4 regions of the Bacillus basilensis genome follow, and region 4 is predicted to be linked to each of the others. Evidence: predicted binding sites of a transcription regulator. Region 4 holds the regulator's gene; each other region holds the start of a gene.
The links. The regulator Rex, encoded in region 4, represses fermentation and respiration genes when NADH is low (regulators of the CRP and FNR family bind a similar motif). The targets are predictions, from matches to a motif close to TTGTGAAATATTTCACAA.
Positions count from the first base shown of each region.

Region 1: the regulator Rex is predicted to act here: its motif matches at 2,678-2,695, upstream of ACQVV1_RS12025 (formate/nitrite transporter family protein).
Region 2: the regulator Rex is predicted to act here: its motif matches at 3,204-3,221, upstream of hcp (hydroxylamine reductase).
Region 3: the regulator Rex is predicted to act here: its motif matches at 1,336-1,353, upstream of nirB (NADPH-nitrite reductase large subunit).

Region 1 is NZ_JBNTQO010000005.1:27,980-33,326, reverse strand. Features, by position in the region: gene ACQVV1_RS12040 (alpha/beta-type small acid-soluble spore protein) at 1-53, shown strand, start outside; gene ACQVV1_RS12035 (TrkH family potassium uptake protein) at 168-1,487, shown strand; yybP-ykoY riboswitch at 1,526-1,691, shown strand; gene ACQVV1_RS12030 (TerC family protein) at 1,782-2,576, shown strand; gene ACQVV1_RS12025 (formate/nitrite transporter family protein) at 2,780-3,631, shown strand; gene ACQVV1_RS12020 (cyclic-phosphate processing receiver domain-containing protein) at 3,659-3,970, opposite strand; gene ACQVV1_RS12015 (prepilin peptidase) at 3,985-4,707, opposite strand; gene ACQVV1_RS12010 (LutC/YkgG family protein) at 4,820-5,347, opposite strand, start outside.
Region 2 is NZ_JBNTQO010000003.1:243,446-248,792, reverse strand. Features, by position in the region: gene ACQVV1_RS07815 (condensation domain-containing protein) at 1-1,162, opposite strand, end outside; gene hcp (hydroxylamine reductase) at 1,854-3,140, opposite strand; gene ACQVV1_RS07805 (hypothetical protein) at 3,807-4,088, opposite strand; gene ACQVV1_RS07800 (hypothetical protein) at 4,222-4,416, shown strand; partial or broken gene ACQVV1_RS07795 (serine hydrolase domain-containing protein) at 4,528-5,347, shown strand, end outside.
Region 3 is NZ_JBNTQO010000010.1:161,319-166,665, reverse strand. Features, by position in the region: partial or broken gene ACQVV1_RS19330 (excalibur calcium-binding domain-containing protein) at 1-252, shown strand, start outside; gene ric (iron-sulfur cluster repair di-iron protein) at 455-1,162, shown strand; gene nirB (NADPH-nitrite reductase large subunit) at 1,371-3,776, shown strand; gene nirD (nitrite reductase small subunit NirD) at 3,792-4,109, shown strand; gene ACQVV1_RS19310 (uroporphyrin-III C-methyltransferase) at 4,169-5,347, shown strand, end outside.
Region 4 is NZ_JBNTQO010000035.1:7,886-13,232, reverse strand. Features, by position in the region: gene tsaD (tRNA (adenosine(37)-N6)-threonylcarbamoyltransferase complex transferase subunit TsaD) at 1-431, shown strand, start outside; gene ACQVV1_RS29170 (ABC-F family ATP-binding cassette domain-containing protein) at 894-2,816, opposite strand; gene ACQVV1_RS29165 (redox-sensing transcriptional repressor Rex) at 3,004-3,633, shown strand; gene ACQVV1_RS29160 (YdiK family protein) at 3,663-3,854, opposite strand; gene ACQVV1_RS29155 (CPBP family intramembrane glutamic endopeptidase) at 3,851-4,600, opposite strand; gene groES (co-chaperone GroES) at 5,002-5,286, shown strand; gene groL (chaperonin GroEL) at 5,325-5,347, shown strand, end outside.

The DNA.
Region 1 (5,347 bases), on a different contig from region 4:
GTGAAGTAACAAAACGCCTTGTTGCTTTAGCTCAACAACAATTACGTGGATAAACCTATAACATATGGCTTAGAGGCAGATATTCTCTGCCTCTTTCTATTTTTAACATACATAATCGTGCTTTTTCACATACTAGTAAGAGCAAACTGAAAGGAACGATATGTAACATGAAACGGATTAATATTCGCATGAGTCCTCCTCGTGTTCTTACTTTGTCTTTTATTATGTTATCAATTATCGGTACATGCTTATTAAAACTACCAATTGCTACAACAACGTCTATTTCATGGCTCGATGCTTTATTTACAACCGTTTCTGCTTGTACGGTTACAGGGCTTGGTGTTGTGGACACTGGAAAAGTATTTACCTTATTTGGCCAATGTGTCATTTTAACGCTTATACAAGTGGGCGGACTGGGCATTATGAGCTTTGCCGTTTTAACCGCGATTATGCTCGGCAGAAAAATTGGTCTTCAAAATCGAATTTTACTGCAACAAGCGTTAAATCAAACGAATATCGGCGGTGTCATTCGTCTTGCCAAAGCATTATTTTTATTCTCTTTTACCGTTGAATGTATCGCTACGTTGATCCTTTCTTTTGAATGGGTACCAAAATACGGTATTGCTAAAGGGGTCTATTATAGCTTTTTTCATTCGATTTCTGCTTTTAACAATGCAGGTTTTTCTGTGTGGAGTGATAATTTAATGTCCCATTCTCATAGCGTTCTTGTCAATCTCGTTATTTCCTCCCTCATTATTTTAGGTGGGATTGGTTTTACAGTAATCGTAGATATAAAGAGAAAGAAAAATTTTAAAAACCTTACATTACACTCAAAACTTATGCTCTCTTCTACTCTAATCATTAATATTATTGCGACTGTTTTTATTTTTATATTCGAGTTCCACAATTCTCTTTCTATGAGAGGCTTTACCCCATTTGAAGAGGGAATGGCTGCTTATTTCCAAGCCATTTCAACGCGAACTGCCGGATTTAATACGGTTGATATTTCTGCATTATCCAAACCTTCCTTACTATTAATGATGCTCCTTATGTTTATTGGTGCTGGTAGTGCTTCAACGGGTGGCGGGATTAAGTTAACAACATTTTTAATCATGTTTTTTGGGGTGTTTAAATTTTTACAAGAACAAGATGATATTGTCGTATTTAAAAAATCAATTAAAGATACTCTCATTGTCAAATCATTGACCATCACTATTATTTCTATTTCATTTATCTTTTTCGCTATTTTAATTTTAAGTATTACTGAGCAAATTCCTCTATTAATAAGTGCTTTCGAAGTATTTTCAGCATTTGGGACTGTTGGCCTCAGTATGAATTTCACACCCCACTTAACTATGATTGGAAAAGCTATTATTATCTTTATGATGTTTTTTGGGAAAATGGGACCTTTAACATTGGCTTTTTCCTTTGCACGTAAAAAGAACCGGAAAATAAAATATCCGAATGAAGATATTTTAACAGGTTGACAACCGTATAAATTATCCATATAATGAGAATATAACAGCATATCTCCAAAGGGGAGTAGCGTCCAAGAATGTTTCTTGGAAACAAAGTCGTCATTACGTAGAACTTAGTTCTTCCGGCTTTGTTGGCATTTTCATTACATATGTCTAGCAAGACCTTTGCCTATTAACGGCAGAGGTCTTTTTTGTATTCATTACCAAATTCTTCCAAAGTTAATAGGCAGGAGTATGGGGAAACTAAATAGTGGGGAAATTCTTCACTTATTTAGTACTTATAGAAATGAGAGGAGAATGTACATGGATGTATCATTATTATTGGAGTATGGTTGGGTATTACTCATCCTAATTGCACTTGAGGGGATTTTAGCGGCTGATAACGCGCTTGTTCTTGCAATTATGGTAAAACATTTACCAGAAGAAAAACGTAAAAAAGCACTATTTTACGGATTAGCGGGGGCATTTGTTTTCCGATTCGGATCGTTATTTATGATCTCGTTCTTAGTCGATGTATGGCAAGTGCAAGCAATCGGTGCAATTTACCTTATGTTTATCGCTGGTAATCATTTATTTAAAACGTATGTTAAAAAGAATACGGATGAAGAAACAGAAGAAAAAGAAGCAAAGAAAAAACAAGAGAACTTTTGGTGGACTGTATTTAAAGTTGAGGTTGCAGATATTGCCTTCGCAGTTGATTCTATTTTAGCTGCCGTTGCATTAGCAATGACTTTACCGAAAACAGGATTAGGTACAATTGGTAGTCTTGATACAGGGCAATTCGTTGTTATCTTTGTAGGTGGACTTATCGGATTAATCATCATGCGATTTGCAGCAACTGCTTTCGTACAAATATTAAAACGTAAACCAGGACTTGAAACTGCAGCATTCTTAATTGTAGGTTGGGTTGGTGTGAAATTAGCAGTTTATACGTTAGCACACCCTGCATTAAATGTAATTCCGCATTCATTCCCAGAATCTACACCATGGAAGCTTACATTCTGGATTGTATTAGTTGGAATCGCAGTTGGCGGTTGGTTCTTCTCGAAAGAAGTAGAAACAAAAGTAGAAAAGAATTTAGACGAAAAAGCGCTGTAATTACAGCGCTTTTTCTTTTTCCCTTGTCCCCTCTCTATGTCCAGAAAAAATTCCATTATACTATTTATTGTAAGCGTTTTCCTTATGTATGTATGTCCTTTTTGTGAAACATTGCACAAACTTATTGAAACTATGACTAAATCCATGTACTTTATTCATATAAGGAGTATTTATAGATGATGTACTAAAGGAGCGTATTACTCATGCTAGAACAAGGATTAGATTATGTTGTCAAACTGGCTAAAAGCAAAAAACAAATACTAGATACAAACCCGATGCAATATTTCATTCGTGCAGCACTTGCGGGTATTTATATCGGTTTTATTATTGTTCTATGTTTTAAATTAGGTAACTTTTTTCACATTGCAGATTCACCAGCAACTTATTTAGCAGCTTCTATGTTTTTCGGAATTGCTCTCGTACTTATTATATATGGTGGTGCTGAATTGTTTACTGGAAATACAATGTATTTCACAGTGGCAACTTTAAGAAAAGAAACAACGACTTCTGATACACTTCGTAACTGGGTTGCTTGTTATGCAGGTAACTTAGCTGGTGCTTTATTCTTTGCCTTACTATTTTACGCAACTGGCATTTTCGAAGCAATCGATCACGGTCATTTAATGAATAAAGTAGTGGAAGGAAAAATGAACACACCTACAATGCAATTATTCTTTAAAGCAATTTTATGTAACTGGCTCGTATGTCTCGCCTGCTTCTTACCTTCCCAAGTTAAAGGTGATACAGCAAAAATAATGGTGATGATGCTACTTGTTTTCACATTCTTCTTATCTGGTTATGAGCATAGCATCGCAAACTTATCACTGTTTGCTCTATCTTTAGTTTCACCGCATCCTGAGACAATTTCTTTTGCAGGTGCTATTCATAACTTAATTCCTGTTACAATCGGTAACATTATTGGCGGATCGGTATTTGTCGGTATGGTCTATCATTACTTAACAAAGAAAGCGCCTGTTTTTGAACAAGAAGAAACTGAATTAGTCGCAGCTCAAACAGAGGAAATCATACCTTTACAAGCACATATGAAACATTAAAAACTCCAAAGTTTTACTTTGGAGTTTTTAGCTCCCCACATATTTAACGACAATATGAGGATCAATTTCTCTTTGCTCTTTCCCCTTCGCAATTCTCTGTTTCATCTGATGTATACCGATGACATCATTTGTATGAAGGTGAATTTCATTAACATATAGACCTTCTGTACAAAAGGCTTCTACAAATTCCGCCCCATTCTTTTGCCTCCATCCCATGTTAAAGTCAAGAGAGAGGATGTTTACCTTATTACTCCGAACAAATTGTAACGCAGATTCTACTGTAGTTGCCAAAACATACCCGTACGGACAACTTCTTTGATCATCCATATATACATTCATTTTTTATCTCCTCTCTATTTTGTATATGTAACCAACATATAACATATTGCCCCAAGGGTAATAAAAGGGCCAAACGGAATTTGGGTCCTCATTTTCATACGTTTTAATACTATAGCAGCTCCAAAGAAACAAAGACTAAAGCAAGATGCTAAAAATAAAATCAGAAAGATCCCTTTCAGTCCAACTATAAATCCAAGTAACGAAAGTAATTTTATATCTCCTCCACCAAGCCCTTCTGGATATATCTTTTGCATGCAATATAACAAAATGAATATAACGCCACTACCAACTATACTATCTATCAAAGTAACTAACGGCACAAAAGCACATTCTAAAATGAGTAAACAAGCAAACCAAGCTAAAATGCGATTAGGGATTAACATATATATGTAATCTGTAACTGAAATAATAAGAAGTAACGAAAAAAGCGATAAAATGATGATAAGCTCTCGTTCCACCCCAATCATATATACAGTAAGAAGAAATATTATTCCGGTTATAAGTTCAAATACTACGTACAAAATTGAAATTTTCCTCTTACAATTCGTACAACGTCCTCCTTGTATACAAAAAGAAATGATTGGAATTAATTCTTTTGGCTTTAGCACGTACTTACAATAATGACAATGTGAACGAGGGGTAATGATAGACTCACCTTGTGGAACTCTCATCGCAATTAACATAAAAAAAGAACCAAACACCATCCCCACTAACAATGCATATAAATAAGTGAACATCCTTTCCTCTCCTTTCCAGAAGAACATAGCAAAAAAAGGAGAGAACTTCTACTTCATATTATCTCTATTCTATTAAAAAAGCAGGCCATTTTCTGGCCTGCTTTCCCCTCTTTTATACGATGAAATATACTGCTTTTAATGGTCCATGTACCCCGACAACAAGATTCATTTCAATATCTGCCGAGTTACTAGGTCCTGTAATAAAGTTAATACAAGATGCCACTGTCTCGCCATTTTCTACACGTGTGTTCATATCCTCAACTGCTTGTGTAATACGAGGCACAAGTGTTTCACGTGGAATAATAGCAAAGTATACAGTCGGTAAAAAGTGTAAAGAACGCCCTTGGCCTTTATGACTTTGTACAACAATCGTACCAGATTCAGCTAAAGTATAATCACTAAATGCAATTCCAATATTCGTTCTTTCCGCGATACGCATATTCTCTTCTTTTTTCTCCCGATCCCATACATTCACTTCAACATTTTGCTTTGGAAGCTCTTCTTTAAATAAAGAAGTCAACCCATAAGAATCAAAACGTTCATCCGCCGATAACATAATAGGTCCCCCGCCGTTTTCCACGATTACCTTTTGAATATCTTCACGTAAACGGTCGTTTGTCGTTTCCACAACAGTTGTATG
Region 2 (5,347 bases), on a different contig from region 4:
ATGTCATATACCCGTCCTCAGCTTGAATTTGACCAAACTGAATAGCTTCATCAGCGATTACTCCCAAATTTGTCAGTAATGGCAACGCCATCCCCATCTGTACAGCCTGTTCGTATTGCTGATTATACATTTCTTTCACTGTAGATAGCTTCATTTCTGCCAGTAGCTCCATTCCTGCAGCTGAAGAAAGACCTGGATTTTGAGACTTTATTTTATCCATTGATTGTTTAACTCGAACAAGAGTCTGATTAAATGTTTCATCTTCTTCCAATTTAATCACTGGCATTTCCATACCGGATAAGTTGCAAATAGCACCAGTTGTATTATTAGGCAGATATCGACGTAAATCAATTGTCAAACCAATCATTTTTTCTGCGGTGCGAGGTTCTGCATACACAGTGAAATGTGATAAAGCTCGGAAGTATGCAGCCATGATTACATCATTCAAAGTAGCCTGTTGTCCTTTTGCCCATTGGGTTAGACGTAGAGTTTGCTCATGGCTCAACCGTCGTACGGACATTTGGGGGAATTTATTTTTATTAGGTTTAGATGGAAAAGACCATAACGATGCCTGTTGTTCTTGGTTAGGACGATACGCACTTTTTATGTCCGATATTCCAGCATATTTGAATACATGTGATTGATCTCGAAAACTCTCATTTTCCTCACCAAATTCCTTTATAATTTGATTCTTAGATCGTCCCAAGGAAAGTTGAGTATAAATTGTTCCAAGTAAATTAATATATTCCTTGACTCCTGTACCATCTGAACATAGATGAGATAATTTCACAACTAACATATCTATTGTAGTGCCTCGTAATAATTTTGTTTGAACCATAGGCCCATCAATACGATCACCAGGTTCCTTAATAAAATCCATTGCCATTATTTCAAGTTCTTGATTATTTCCTTCTGCAAAAAAGAAAATGGGTGATTTAGTGCCAGATGAATGTTCCTCCCAGTAAGGAATATCATTTTCTACAAACCGGCTGTTCAAAACTGGCTGCAATTGTAACGTTATCCTTACTGATTCTTCAAGTATTTCCTTTGATATACCTACAGAAAAATAAAGAACTGCATTAATTTGTTGATCTGCAGAATAAAGACCTAATACATAATTCATTCGATCTTGAGGTGTTACCAAATACTTTCTTTGTTTCATAATTCCGTCCCCCTTTAGGACTTTTTTATATACACCTATTCTCCATATGCTTGTAACTTTTTTATTCATTTTTCTTCAAGAGCTAACAATGCTTACTTTTTTAATTTTTTAACAAACGCATCCTTTCCGTATTAGTTCCACTCTTTTCGCAGGTGATATACCCATTATTTTATTATCATTAACTTTTCCTGCATATCCAATAAAACCAAACGAAAATAAAATAAGTTTGCATATACATAAACATTTTATAATATTGTTTACCAATTATCAACAAGACAAATATATCATTTTTATGTCTGGCAAGAAAAAACAATAATATAATACGTTCAGAGGTTACTTTATAATAAAAGGTTGATGGGTATGCGTCTGTACCCCAACTTTTTGTTACAGTAAAAAAAGCCCTACATGTTGAAAAGTGTAATCAAAATGAGTTGGGCTTTTTTCAATATTTTCAATTCAAATGAAAAAGAGGTGAAATTATATATATTCATGTGGAAATTTCATTTTGGGGATACTTACAAATCTTAAGTTGATGAGCATGTGGTGGGACCCTTTAAAAGCCTTATAAAATCATAAATTTTATAGATATAGCAGCTTCCTTTTATTAATAAGATAAATCATTTGTATGTACGTTTACTCACGCACATACAAATGATTTATACAGCCATAATTAAATAAAAACATTTTTTCGTTACGATAACATCATATCCATATCTTCTGCTGCAGTTGTAATTAGTTTTAAACCGAATGTTTCTTGTAATACATCAAGCACGCCAGGTGAAATAAATTCAGGCGCCTTTGGACCGATACGAATATCTTGAATACCAAGACTAAATAGTCCAAGTAAAATGGCAATCGCTTTTTGTTCAAACCATGATAAGACAATACTAACTGGCAATTCATTCACTTCACATTGGAAAGCATCTGCTAAAGCAGCCGCTATTTTCACTGTAGAAATTGAATTATTGCATTGCCCTAAGTCAATGTAACGCGGAATCTCTGTACCAGGTACAACACCATAACTCACATCATTAAAGCGGAATTTCCCGCAAGAAGTTGTTAAAATAACTGTTTCTGGCGGAAGTGACGTTGCTAATTCACGATAATATTCTCCGCCTTTTCCTGGTGCATCACAACCTGCGATGACAAAGAATCGCTTAATCTTTCCTTCTTTTACTGCATTAATAATTTCCGGAGCTAATGATAATACTGTATTATGATGAAACCCTGTTACTAACTGCTCATCCGACTCCATATGTACTTCTGGGAGTTCTAGCGCTTTTTGAATCAATGGTTCAAAATCATCATTTTCAATTTTTTGTACACCCTCTAAACCTGCAATATCATATGAAAAGAATCGATCAGAGTATGATCCTTTAATTGGCATAACACAATTCGTTGTCGCTAATATAGCACCTGTAAATTTTTCGAAAAGACGTCGTTGATCATACCATGCCTTCCCAATATTCCCTTTTAAATGTTTATATTTTTTCAGCTGCGGATAACCGTGTGCTGGCAGCATTTCAGAATGCGTATAAATATTAATGTCTTTTCCTTCTGTTTGCTTTAATAGTTCTTCTAATGCAAATAAATTATGACCAGTAACTACAATTGCCTTACCTTCTACATGGTTTTGTGTAATTTGAACAGGCTCTGGAACGCCAAAGTGATTCGTATGTGCCTCATCCAACAACTCCATTACTCGTAAAGCTGATTTCCCTACTTTCATAACCATATCAATATGTTCTTGTTCATTAAAGTTTGAATTTGTTAATGTCATATATAGTGCTTCTTGCGTTGTAGCATCTACAAATGCATCCGTATACCCTAGCTGAGCAGCATGCGTACGATAAGCTGCAATTCCTTTTAACCCAAACACAATTGTATCTTGTAAACTTGCAATTGTTTCATTCTTTCCGCAAACACCTATTATTTTACATCCGCCTGTTGGGGTTTGCTCACATTGATAACAAAACATATCATCCCACCCTCTCCCAATCATTGCTTACAAACTAAGCATAATACCCGGTGAAATAAAAGGATGTGATATCAATCACAATAATATATAAAAATTTGTGACAGTTCATATTGTTGACATAATATTTTTATTGACTCTAAAAACATTACTGAAAAATGTACATCTTTGTTGGTACTTTCAAATAGCTAGTTAATAGATTTAGAGAACTATTACCAACTAGCTATTTTTTGATTACCGATTTTATGGGAAAGCTCTTTATTTACAATACATTTACATTATCTTAACATTGTTTACATTATTTATATGATATATTTATATAGAAACTACTTAAGAAATTTCATGTACATTGTTATCTTTATGATTTTTATACCAGGGGTGAATTAGGATGACTGAAACTTTAAAGACACTTATCATGCTTGATGCTACTTACGTTGTTATAGCAATTATGACGGTACTGGTATTTGTATACTTGGAATTAAAATCTCAGTAACGTATGCAGGTGTAATCGACAGCTTTGCATTTAAATATAGCTAGAAGAAAGCGAGGAGAAACTTGTTTCTCCTCGCTTTTATATTCCCACAATTTCTTATTTCAACAAATCCATTGTATGTAAAAATAAATACATGTACGATTCAGTAAAAAAGATCACCCAAATGGATGATCTTTTTATAATTTATCAACATATTGCTTCGCTTCTAACAATGAAAACCCAAATGCTTCTCTTACTCTCTTAACTGCTGTAACTGTTTTTCCTTCTTCCATAAGCTGGCGCAACTCTTTATTAATTTCGGGTTCTCTATCTACAATTCCCATTTCTTTCGTAATTAGCTGTAATCTATCTTCCATCCGCTTTAAACGTGCATCCGTTTTCTTTTCAATTTTATTTAATTTTTCAACGATATAAATAAACCCAAAGATCGCTATCGGTATGATCATCCAAAATTCCATGACTATTCCTCCTCATTAGCTTTCATTTGTTTTATTTCACTAACTTATGTAAATTTTACCACATGACACATTTAATGTATAATAGTAATATACAACACTGTTGATAAAACCTTATATTTTAAGGGGACACTTTATGAAAAGATTTTTTAAGACATTACTACAATTTGTAGTTCTTTCAATTGCACTACATTTATTATTTGATATAGTTGGTTGGCTTATTTTCAATGAGCCAATTAAAAATAAAGAAGTCATTATTTCCTTACTAACAATCTCATGGTTAATGTACATGTACCGAGACAAATTTCTTAAAACATTCACTTCGGATTAACTTAAAAACTTCATCGATAAAAGATGAAGTTTTTTCTTTTTCTCTCATTCTCTCTATTTACTACTGTATAATAGAACTAACATTCTGTCTTTTTTGAAGGAAGGAGTCACTATGAACTTAAAAAGTAACAATATATACGAGAAAATGAGCCAATATTCCGTTGCAGAGTTAAGTCTTGCCGTTATACGTGACGGCAAACTAGACGAAGCGATTGCTTTTGGAACACTTGAAGCTGGAACAAATAGAACTGTCACTATGAATTCTATATTCAATTCTTGTTCAATTAGTAAATTCTCCACTACAATGCTTGTACTGACGTTGTCAGATCAAGAAATCGTGCATTTAGATGAAGACATAAATGATAGACTCACATCTTGGAACACACCTACCAATCTACTTACCTCACAGAAAAAAATCACGTTGCGAAATTTATTAAGTCACCAATCTGGAATTATTGATCCTCCTAATAGTTTTGAGAATTATACACTTGCACAAGGGCGACCAAACATGTCAGAACTCCTTGCCGGTAAAACATCATATTGCCCAGTACCTATAGACCTGAATTATGAACCAGAAAGTGAATTTCACTACTCTGATGCAAACTTTTGTATTATTGAACTACTACTTGAAGATATAACTGGAAAAACATTCAATCTTTTACTTGAAAAATATATCTTTCAGCCATTGCAACTGAAGAATAGTACCGTATTCTCTACTAAAAATATAAATAAATTAGATACATTCTCTTGTGGACATAATAAAGATGGCACCGTTACAAATGAGAAGTATCCATTTTATCTATTCGCAGCTGCTTCAGGCATTTGGACAACACCAACTGACTTATCAACTTTAGTAATTGAAATCATTCATTCCTTACAAGGAAAGGGAAAACTAAAACTTTCTCAAAAAACAGTACAAGACATGATTTCTC
Region 3 (5,347 bases), on a different contig from region 4:
GCTGATGAACAAGCTCGCAAACAACAAGAAGAGCAAAAACGTCTGGCTGATGAACAAGCTCGCAAACAACAAGAGGAACAGAAAAAATCACAGCAAACTCAAACACAACCTGCTTCAGGAAATACTAGTAGTGCATATTACAAAAATTGTGCCGCAGTTAGATCTGCTGGGAAAGCTCCCCTATATAAAGGACAACCAGGTTATGACTCACATCTTGATCGTGATGGCGATGGAGTTGCATGCGAAAAATAGTAGTAAAAAAGAAGCTTCTAGTAAGCTTCTTTTTTATTATCAGAAACTATCACGACGAATTCCCCTCCCTCTTCCTTTTATAAAGTTCATTTTATTATACTTAAAACTGACACATAATAAGTGATTTCAATCACCACATTGTTTTTCATTTATCGCTATTCTTAATTTAGATATTACATTCAAACTTTATGGAGGCATTCATATGGAACATACATTTACTGAAACTTCTATTGTCGGTGAGATTGTTACACAATTTCCGAAAGCTAGTGATCTTTTCAAATCATATAGAATAGACTTTTGTTGTGGTGGTAATAAAACACTTATTGATGCAATTAATGAAAGAAATTTATCAGCAACAGAAGTACTTACAGAATTAAATACGCTTTATCATAATACGAAACTATTAAACGAATCTGAAATTGATTGGAAAAATGCTTCTTATCGTGAATTGATTGATTATGTAATTAATAAGCATCATCGTTATTTAAATGAAGAGTTGCCGCAGTTAAGCCCATATGTAACGAAAGTATTACGCGTTCATGGAGCGAATCAGCCTCATTTAGCTCAAATTCATAAGCTATTTCATGAACTTAAAATGGAATTAGAACAACATTTAATTAAAGAAGAAACGAAAGATTTCCCATTAATTTTAGAATTAGAACAAAATCCAACTGATGAAAACTATGCAAAGTTACGTAAAGTAGTAGATGAACTAGAAAATGAGCACAATCATGCCGGAAATATTATAAAAGAACTTCGTAAAGTAACAAATGACTTTACTCCTCCAGAAGGAGCTTGCGGCACTTATCGACTTGTTTATCAACGTCTTGAAGCGTTAGAGTCTGATTTATTTGAGCACATTCATTTAGAGAATAATATTTTATTTCCACGTGCAATTACGAGAGCATAAATAAAGTGCAGGACATGAGTATACATACTTATGTCCTGCTTTTTCATTTTGCGAAAAATATCCACATTCCCCTCACACAAATCCGAATTTTAACAAATTGTGAATCATTATAAAAATGTGATAAATATCACATCTCTCCCTTTTTTGATTTTCTATAATAAAAATATAATCCTTTGTTCAATATTTCACATAAAAAGGGGAAACGAAAATGAAAAAACGTTTAGTTATGATCGGAAATGGTATGGCTGGCATACGTTGTATGGAAGAAATATTAAAACATGATAGTGATTCATATGAGATTACTATTTTTGGAGATGAACCACATCCAAACTACAATCGCATTATGCTCTCTCATGTTTTACAAGGCAAAACAAATATGCAAGATATCATTATGAATGAATACAGTTGGTACGAAGAAAACGAAATAACTTTGTATACAAACGAAAGAGTTCAAAGTATTAACCGAGAAGAAAAAATCATTATCACAGAAAAGAATCGTACTCTTACATATGACAAACTCATTATCGCAACAGGTTCTAGTGCTTTTATTTTACCTGTTGAAGGCTCCACCCTTCCTGGTGTAACAGGATTTCGAACAATTGAAGATACACAATTTATGATTGATACTGCTACAGAAAAGAAAAAGGCCGTTGTCATTGGTGGTGGATTACTTGGTTTAGAAGCCGCAAGAGGTCTTATTGACTTAGGAATGGACGTACATGTTGTTCATTTAATGCCTAGCTTAATGGAGCAGCAACTAGATACGAAAGCCGCTTCTCTTCTGCGCGAAGATTTAGAAGCACAAGGCATGAAGTTTCTAATGGAAAAGAAAACTGTAAAAATTCTTGGCACAGAACATGTTGAGGGCATTCAATTTGAAGATGGTGAAGTTGTAGATTGTGATTTAATCGTAATGGCTGTCGGAATACGCCCGAATACGCAAATAGCAAAAGATGCTGGTTTAATTGTCAATCGCGGTATCGTAGTTAACGACTATATGCTAACAAATGATGAATCCATTTATGCAGTTGGCGAATGTGCAGAGCATGACGGTATCGCATATGGACTTGTTGCTCCTCTTTATGAACAAGGTGCAATATTAGCAAAACATATAACGAATTTACAAACTGATGGATATACGGGCAGTATCGTCGGTACGCAATTAAAAGTTGCTGGTTGTGATTTATTCTCTGCTGGTCAAATTTATGAAGATGATCAAACGAAAGCAATATCCATCTTTGATGAATGTAAACGTTCCTATAAGAAAGTATTAATTCGTGACAATAAAGTCGTCGGTATCGTTTTATATGGTGACACAGCTGATGGTACACGCCTCTTTAGTATGTTAAAGAAAGAAGAAGATATACAAGAATATACACCAGCTTCCATTCTTCACAAAGCTGGTGAAGAATGTGAACTTGACGTTGCTACAATGAGTGCGGATGACACGATTTGTGGATGTAATGGTGTTACGAAAGGTACAATCATTCATGCCATTTTAGAACAAGAGTTAACGACTTTTGAAGAAGTTAAAGGCTGTACGAAAGCCGCAGGGTCTTGTGGTAAATGCCGTCCGCTTGTCGAACAAGTTTTATCTTATACACTTGGAGATGCTTTTGATGCCTCAGCGCAATCTGCCGGTATGTGTGGATGTACACCTTTATCCCGTGATGAAGTCGTAGCGGCGATTCATGAGAAAGGCTTAAAATCACCAAAAGAAGTACGAAATGTTCTTGGTTTTGTACATGAAGATGGCTGTTCGAAATGTCGTCCTGCATTAAATTACTATTTACGTATGGCCATTCCAGAAGAATATGAAGATGATAAATCGTCTCGTTTCGTTAATGAAAGAATGAATGGTAACATCCAGCATGATGGTACATTCTCTGTTATTCCACGTATGTACGGAGGTGTTACAACAGCTGATGATTTAATGAAAATTGCTGAAGTTGCGAAAAAATATGACGTCCCTCTTGTGAAAATTACAGGTGCGAGCCGAATCGGCTTATATGGTGTAAAAAAACAAGATTTACCTAACGTATGGGCTGACTTAAATATGACTTCGGGATATGCGTATTCAAAATCACTTCGTAATGTAAAATCATGTGTTGGTTCTCGTTTCTGCCGTTTCGGTACGAAAGATTCATTAGGACTTGGTATGCTCCTTGAACAATCATTAGAAATGGTAGATACACCTCATAAAATGAAGATGGGTGTAACGGGCTGTCCGCGTAACTGTGCGGAAGTATTGACGAAAGATTTTGGCGTTGTTTGTGTCGAAAATGGATACCAACTTTATATTGGCGGAAATGGTGGTACGGAAGTACGCGAGGCTGATTTTGTAATGGTTGTCCCTACTGAAGATGATGTCCTTCGCATCGCTACAGCTTACATGCAATATTATCGTGAAACTGGTATTTACGGAGAGCGTACTGCCTACTGGACTGAACGATTAGGCTTCGATCACATAAAAGAAATACTGCAAGATGTAAATATGGTCACTAAGTTAAATGAACGTTTCCAAACAGCTCGTGGCACATATAAAGAAGCTTGGGGACAAGCACTAGAAACGAAATCATTAAAAGCGATGTATGAAGTAGAAACTGTGAAATAAGGAGCTGTGATCTATATGATACAAACGAAAGAAAAAATAAAAGTTATGCGTGCAGAAGATCTTCCTATTCAAATCGGTAAAGAGGTACAAATGAAAGGTATGTCTATCGCCCTATTCCGCCTTTCAAATGGCGATATTCGAGCTGTAGAAAATCGTTGTCCTCATAAAAACGGACCATTAGCCGAAGGAATTGTATCTGGTGAATTCGTATTTTGTCCACTACATGATTGGAAAATTTCATTACTAACAGGTGAAGTTCAAAAACCTGATGACGGTTGTATTCAAACATACGAAGTAGAAGTTATTGATGGTGATATTTATATATACATGTAATTTATAAAAGGAAGCCTTCCCCTGGCTTCCTTTTACATAAAAATAGATGAGGTGCGAATATGAACGGATATGTATATTTAGTTGGTGCAGGACCAGGTGATGAAGGACTTATTACAAAAAAAGCGATAGATTGTTTAAAGCGTGCAGATATTGTTTTATATGACCGCTTATTAAATCCTACCTTTCTTAACTATACAAAAGAAACATGTGAACTTATTTATTGCGGAAAAATGCCAAAGAATCATACTATGCGACAAGAAATGATTAACGCACACCTCCTTCAATTTGCGAAGGAAGGAAAAATCGTAGTCCGCTTAAAAGGCGGAGATCCATCTATTTTTGGCCGTGTTGGTGAAGAAGCAGAAACTCTAGCATCTGCGAATATTCCATATGAAATTGTACCAGGCATTACATCTAGCATCGCCGCTAGTAGCTATGCAGGTATCCCCCTCACCCACCGCAACCACAGTAATAGCGTCACATTACTAACTGGACATGCAAAAGGCCCTTTAACCGATCATGGAAAATATAATTCATCCCACAATAGCGACACAATCGCTTACTACATGGGTATAAAAAACTTACCTACAATTTGCGAAAACTTACTACAAGCAGGAAAAAAAGAAGATACACCAGTAGCAGTTATCGAATGGGGTACAACTGGTAAACAGCGCGTTGTCACAGGTACACTTTCAACCATTGTTCTTATCGTCAAAAACGAAAATATTTCTAACCCTTCTATGACAATTGTTGGTGATGTTGTTTCTTTACGTAATCAAATCGCTTGGAAAGAACGTAAACCATTGCATGGCAAGAAGGTTTTAGTTGCATCTGCAACAAATAAAAAAAGCGCAATCAAGCAAATGTTACAAGAGTCCGGTGCAGAAATATATCAAATTCCAACTTTCAAAAAGAAAGAATACACATTAACATCTAAACAAACCAATGAGATTTTTAGCGTTGATCGCCTAGTATTTTGTTCAGCTGAAAGTGTAGAAATCTTGATGCGATCATGCAGTAAACACCAGAAAGATATTCGTTCCTTACAGGCAAAACTGCAGTATATAAACGTTGCCACTCAAGAAAAACTTATGCAATATGGGCTACTAAGTAAACAAGCAGAGTTCTCTTCCGATACTACTGTTTATTTAGGCAGAAATATTAACCGAATTGCTTTTATTCAAGAAAAAATTGGTGCTGGTTCTTATATGATGACTCATGAATATACAATTGACCAT
Region 4 (5,347 bases):
CAATCGATTTGCCTCGTGCATGGCTAGAACCGGATTCGTATGATTTCAGCTTTAGTGGATTGAAATCAGCAGTTATCAACACTGTGCATAACGCAAAACAACGAGGAATCGAAATTGCACCGGAAGATTTAGCAGCAAGTTTCCAAGAGAGTGTAATAGATGTGCTGGTAACGAAAGCATCTCGTGCAGCAGAAGCGTATAATGTAAAACAACTGCTTCTCGCTGGTGGAGTTGCTGCGAATAAAGGACTTCGCACACGTTTGGAGGCAGAATTTGCGCCAAAAGAAAATATTGAGCTAATTATTCCTCCGTTATCTTTATGCACAGATAATGCAGCGATGATTGCAGCGGCAGGTACGATTGCATATGAACAAGGAAAACGTGCTACATTAGCTTTAAATGCAAATCCAGGATTAGATATTGAAGCATAGTTATACACAAAATTAACCACAGCTTGTGGATAAAAGCCATATTATCTGTTGATAATGTGGCTTTTACTGTGTATATAAAATGTTAATAACTTTTTTGGTGATTGTGGATAATGTGGAAAAGTTATTTCTGTGTTTATATATTAAAGGTGGATATGTGCATAACGTTGTGGATAAATCAAACGAAGTCTGACCTTTGAATGTATCCTTTTTCGGGAAATAAAATAATGGTGAATATCTGAAAAGATATTTCGAGATAATCTTCTTTTAATTTGCGAATTGCTACAGATGTCAAACTTTGTCGGTAAATCGATACTTGGTGTCGAATCGTTGATATAGTTCCAGTTACGATGGACATATTCAAAAAACGTTCATGTACGATGACGTTGCTTCGCTCTAGAAAACAAAAAGGATGTCACATAGTCAAAAATCCCGACTTATGAGACATCCTCCTTATTCATACTCTTATAAATGCAATTCTTCCCATTCTGCCATACAAGCATCGAGTTGCTCTTGTAGTGTTTGTTTTTTTGTTGTAATTTCACTAGCCTTTTCATAATCTGCATATATTTCTGGTAAGCAAAGTTGATCTTCTAACGTAGCAATTTCTTCTTCGAATACTACAATGTTTTGTTCTAGCTCCTCAATTTTTCGAGTACGTTGACGCTCTAATTTTTTGCGCTCTTTTTCTTCGAGATAATTTAATTTTTCTTGTGCAACTGTCTTTTGAACCGGTGCTTCATCTTCTTGCTCTAATTCCGCACGTTCGATCATCTCATTTTTCTTTGCAACGTAGTAATCGTAATCCCCTAAATACTCCTGTGCACCTTCTGTTGATAACTCAACAACGGTTGTCGTTACACGATTAATAAAGTAGCGGTCATGTGAGACAAATAAAAGAGTACCTGGATAATCAATTAAAGCATTCTCCAAAATCTCTTTACTATTTAAATCAAGATGGTTCGTAGGTTCATCGAGAATTAATAAATTTGATTTTTGCATCATAAGTTTTGCAAGAGCTAACCGAGCTTTTTGTCCACCACTCAGAGAAGATACTGGTTTTAGTACATCATCCCCTGTGAATAAGAAGTTACCTAGTATCGTGCGAATTTCCTTTTCAGGTTGCAGAGGATATTCATCCCATAATTCATTTAATACGCGCTTAGAAGATGTTAAGTTAGCTTGTTCCTGATCATAATAGCCAACAGATACATTGGATCCGAAAGAAACATCACCATTTAATAGGGGTAACTTATTCACAAGTGATTTTAATAATGTGGATTTTCCAATTCCGTTTGGACCAACTAAAGCAACACTATCCCCGCGAGTTAAGCGCATTGTTACATGTTCAATAATCGGATCCTCATCATATCCGATGGTTGCATCCTTTACTTGTAAAACGTCATTTCCACTTTGTTTTTCAATATCGAAGTGGAAGGAAGCTGACTTAGAATCACCTAATGGTCTTGTTAATAATTCCATTCGGTCTAATTGTTTACGACGGCTTTGCGCACGTTTTGTCGTAGATGCACGAGCTATATTTTTTTGAACGAAGTCTTCCAGCTTAGCGATTTCATCTTGTTGTTTTTCATAACGTTTCATTTCCTGCTCGTATAGTGCTGATTTTAAGTCTAAATATTTACTGTAGTTACCAACAAATCGTCTACTTTCTTTATTCGAAATTTCATATACTTGTGTAACGAGTTTATCTAAGAAATAACGGTCATGGGAAACGATTAGTATTGCGCCAGGATAACCTTGTAAATATTGTTCAAGCCATGTTAATGTTTCGATGTCTAAATGGTTTGTAGGCTCGTCCAAAATAAGTAGGTCTGGTTTCGTTAATAATAATTTACCGAGAGCTAATCGTGTTTTTTGTCCACCGCTTAATGTGGAAATCGTCGTCTGGTGCGTTTCAACTGGGAAGCCAAGACCACTTAAAATCGAACGGATATCTGCTTCATATTGGTAGCCACCTTGGTCTTTATAATCTAATTGCAATTGGTCATAATCAGCTAATAATCTTTCATATGTAGCCTCGTTTGAAAAGTTTTCTTCTTTTCCCATCTCTTGCTCTAGCCTTCGAAGCTTTGTCTCCATTTGTTGCAAGTGTGTAAAGACGGTTAACATTTCATCCCAAATTGTTAAAGACGTTTCTAACCCGGTATTTTGGGCTAAATATCCGATTGAGACATCTTTCGGTTTTATAATTTCGCCACCATCATGAGATAGCTCACCAGCTATTATTTTTAATAATGTAGATTTTCCGGCTCCATTTCGTCCGACTAATGCGATACGATCCTTCGTTTGAACTTCCAATTTTATGTTTGCAAGAATCGTTTCTGCACCGTATAATTTCGAAAGCGCGTTTACTTGTAATAAAATCAATGTTTTCACCTCAAATAATTTCTTAACTTTGCCATGTTTATATTTCTCAATCATACTAAAAATAGTGTATAGTTTAAAATACAGAGAGAATACTTCTTCTTTCTATTATACAAGGAATTTAATAAGTGCTAAACTTCTGTATTTGATTAAAGCATATGAATAAAGATAGGGAGAGAGGAGAGGTTATATGGAGCAGCAGAAAATTCCACAAGCCACTGCTAAGAGATTGCCTCTATACTATCGATTTATCCAAAACTTATCTCTGTCTGGTAAGCAACGTGTTTCATCAGCCGAATTAAGTGAAGCGGTAAAGGTTGATTCCGCAACAATTCGAAGAGATTTCTCATACTTTGGAGCGTTAGGGAAAAAAGGATATGGATATAACGTAAATTATTTATTATCATTTTTCCGTGAAACACTCGACCAAGATGATATAACACGTGTAGCGCTTATTGGAGTAGGTAATTTAGGGACCGCTTTCTTACATTATAATTTCACGAAAAACAATAATACAAAAATTGAAATGGCGTTTGATGTTAGTGAAGAGAAAGTTGGAACAGAAATCGGAGGCATTCCTGTATATCACTTAGATGAATTAGAAGAACGTTTATCAACTGATATACAAGTGGCAATATTAACAGTACCCGCTACAGTAGCGCAATCTGTAGCCGATAGATTGGCAGAAACAAATGTGCATGGTATTTTGAATTTCACACCAGCACGCTTAAATGTGTCAGACAATATAAGAATTCATCATATTGATTTAGCAGTGGAGTTACAAACACTTGTTTACTTTTTGAAAAATTATCCACAATAAAACGCAGAGGAAGCGACCTCTGCGTTTTATTATTGTTTTTTCTTTGTGAATTTAACTAAGATAAGGCGAAGTGCCAAATTAAAATCAATCGTTGCCATAACTGCAAATAGTATTGTCCACATATTCCAGATTGTATCTGTTACGTTCGTAATGGCGAAGCGTGTAAAGATACATCCTAGAAGGAAGTACAATGCAGCCATGAACAATGGTGAGTTTCTCATACTAAAAATCCTCCGATAAAGCCTTGCATTTTTTCAGCTTCTTTAATCATTTCTTGAATTTGTTCGTTACTTACTAAAACTTGAGCAACTGCAACTAATGTATTCATTGCAACATGAGCGGCAATTGGAACGATAATACGTTTCGTTTTTACATATAAGAAGGCGAATACGAGCCCCATAGCGGTGTATACCAATAAGTGAGTAAAATCAAAATGAATCGCCGCAAATACAAGGGAACTAATGATAGCGGCAATAAAGAAGTTAAACTTCTTATAAAGTGTACCAAATAAAATTTTTCTAAATACGATTTCTTCTAAAATAGGTCCGATTATAGAAATAACGATAAGGAACCAAGGTGTCGTTCTTGCGATATCCATAAGTCTCGCTGTATTTTCAGATCCAGGTTTAATACCTAATACATACATTTCGATCATGCCAGCAATACTTTGCGAGAAAAATGCTAAGAAGAACCCGATAAAAATCCAACCAATCGTAGCTGGAACAGTAGAACGCATCTTATCTAAATGTCTGTCGCAAATATCTGTTCTAAGTAACCAAAGTACGATACATAATGCAATAAAGAAGCTAATGATCGCCCAGTGACCAGTTATGAGTTGAAATTTCTCTTCCCTAGTAAATCCCCTGTTATCATAAAGTCCAGTTTTCAGAAGAAGTGGTAATCCAGCAATTGATGATAACTGCATTAAAATGTATGTAACGATAACCCACCAATATTGTTTTTTCAAATGGTTTAACCATCCTTTCTAACTCTAGTGTATGAGATAAGGTAGGATAACATGTAAATATGCTACCTACGATATAAACCTTACTTAAATTATGTTTTTTTTGTAAATCCTTATTTGAAATTATAATAGAAGACAGGAGAAAGTTGTGTGTGTAGCGAAAACAACTTAGGGTGTCCTTTCATATTGTAACATACGAGTAGTGGAAACAACGATTCATATAGTAAAGGTAGAAGAAGAGGAACTCTATATAGAAAAGTTTATAGCGTAATTTGCGAAAAAATTATGATTTTTTTACTTGCAAAAGAAATTGAGATTATTTATTATTATAAGTGTGTTAGCACTCGGGTGACTTGAGTGCTAATAAATAAAATTTACATAACAAAATGAGGAGGTTATTGTTCATGCTAAAGCCATTAGGTGATCGCGTTGTAATTGAGCTTGTTCAAGCGGAAGAAAAAACAGCAAGTGGTATTGTATTACCAGACACAGCAAAAGAAAAACCACAAGAGGGTAAAGTTATTGCAGTAGGTACTGGTCGAGTGCTTGAAAATGGTGAGCGTGTTGCTTTAGAGGTAGCAGCAGGTGATCTTATCATCTTCTCAAAATATGCAGGTACTGAAGTGAAATATGAAGGTACAGACTACTTGATTTTACGTGAAAGTGACATTTTAGCAGTTATCGGTTAATTATATAAATCTTAAAAAATCCAAGGGGGTCAATTATTATGGCAAAAGATATTAAATTTAG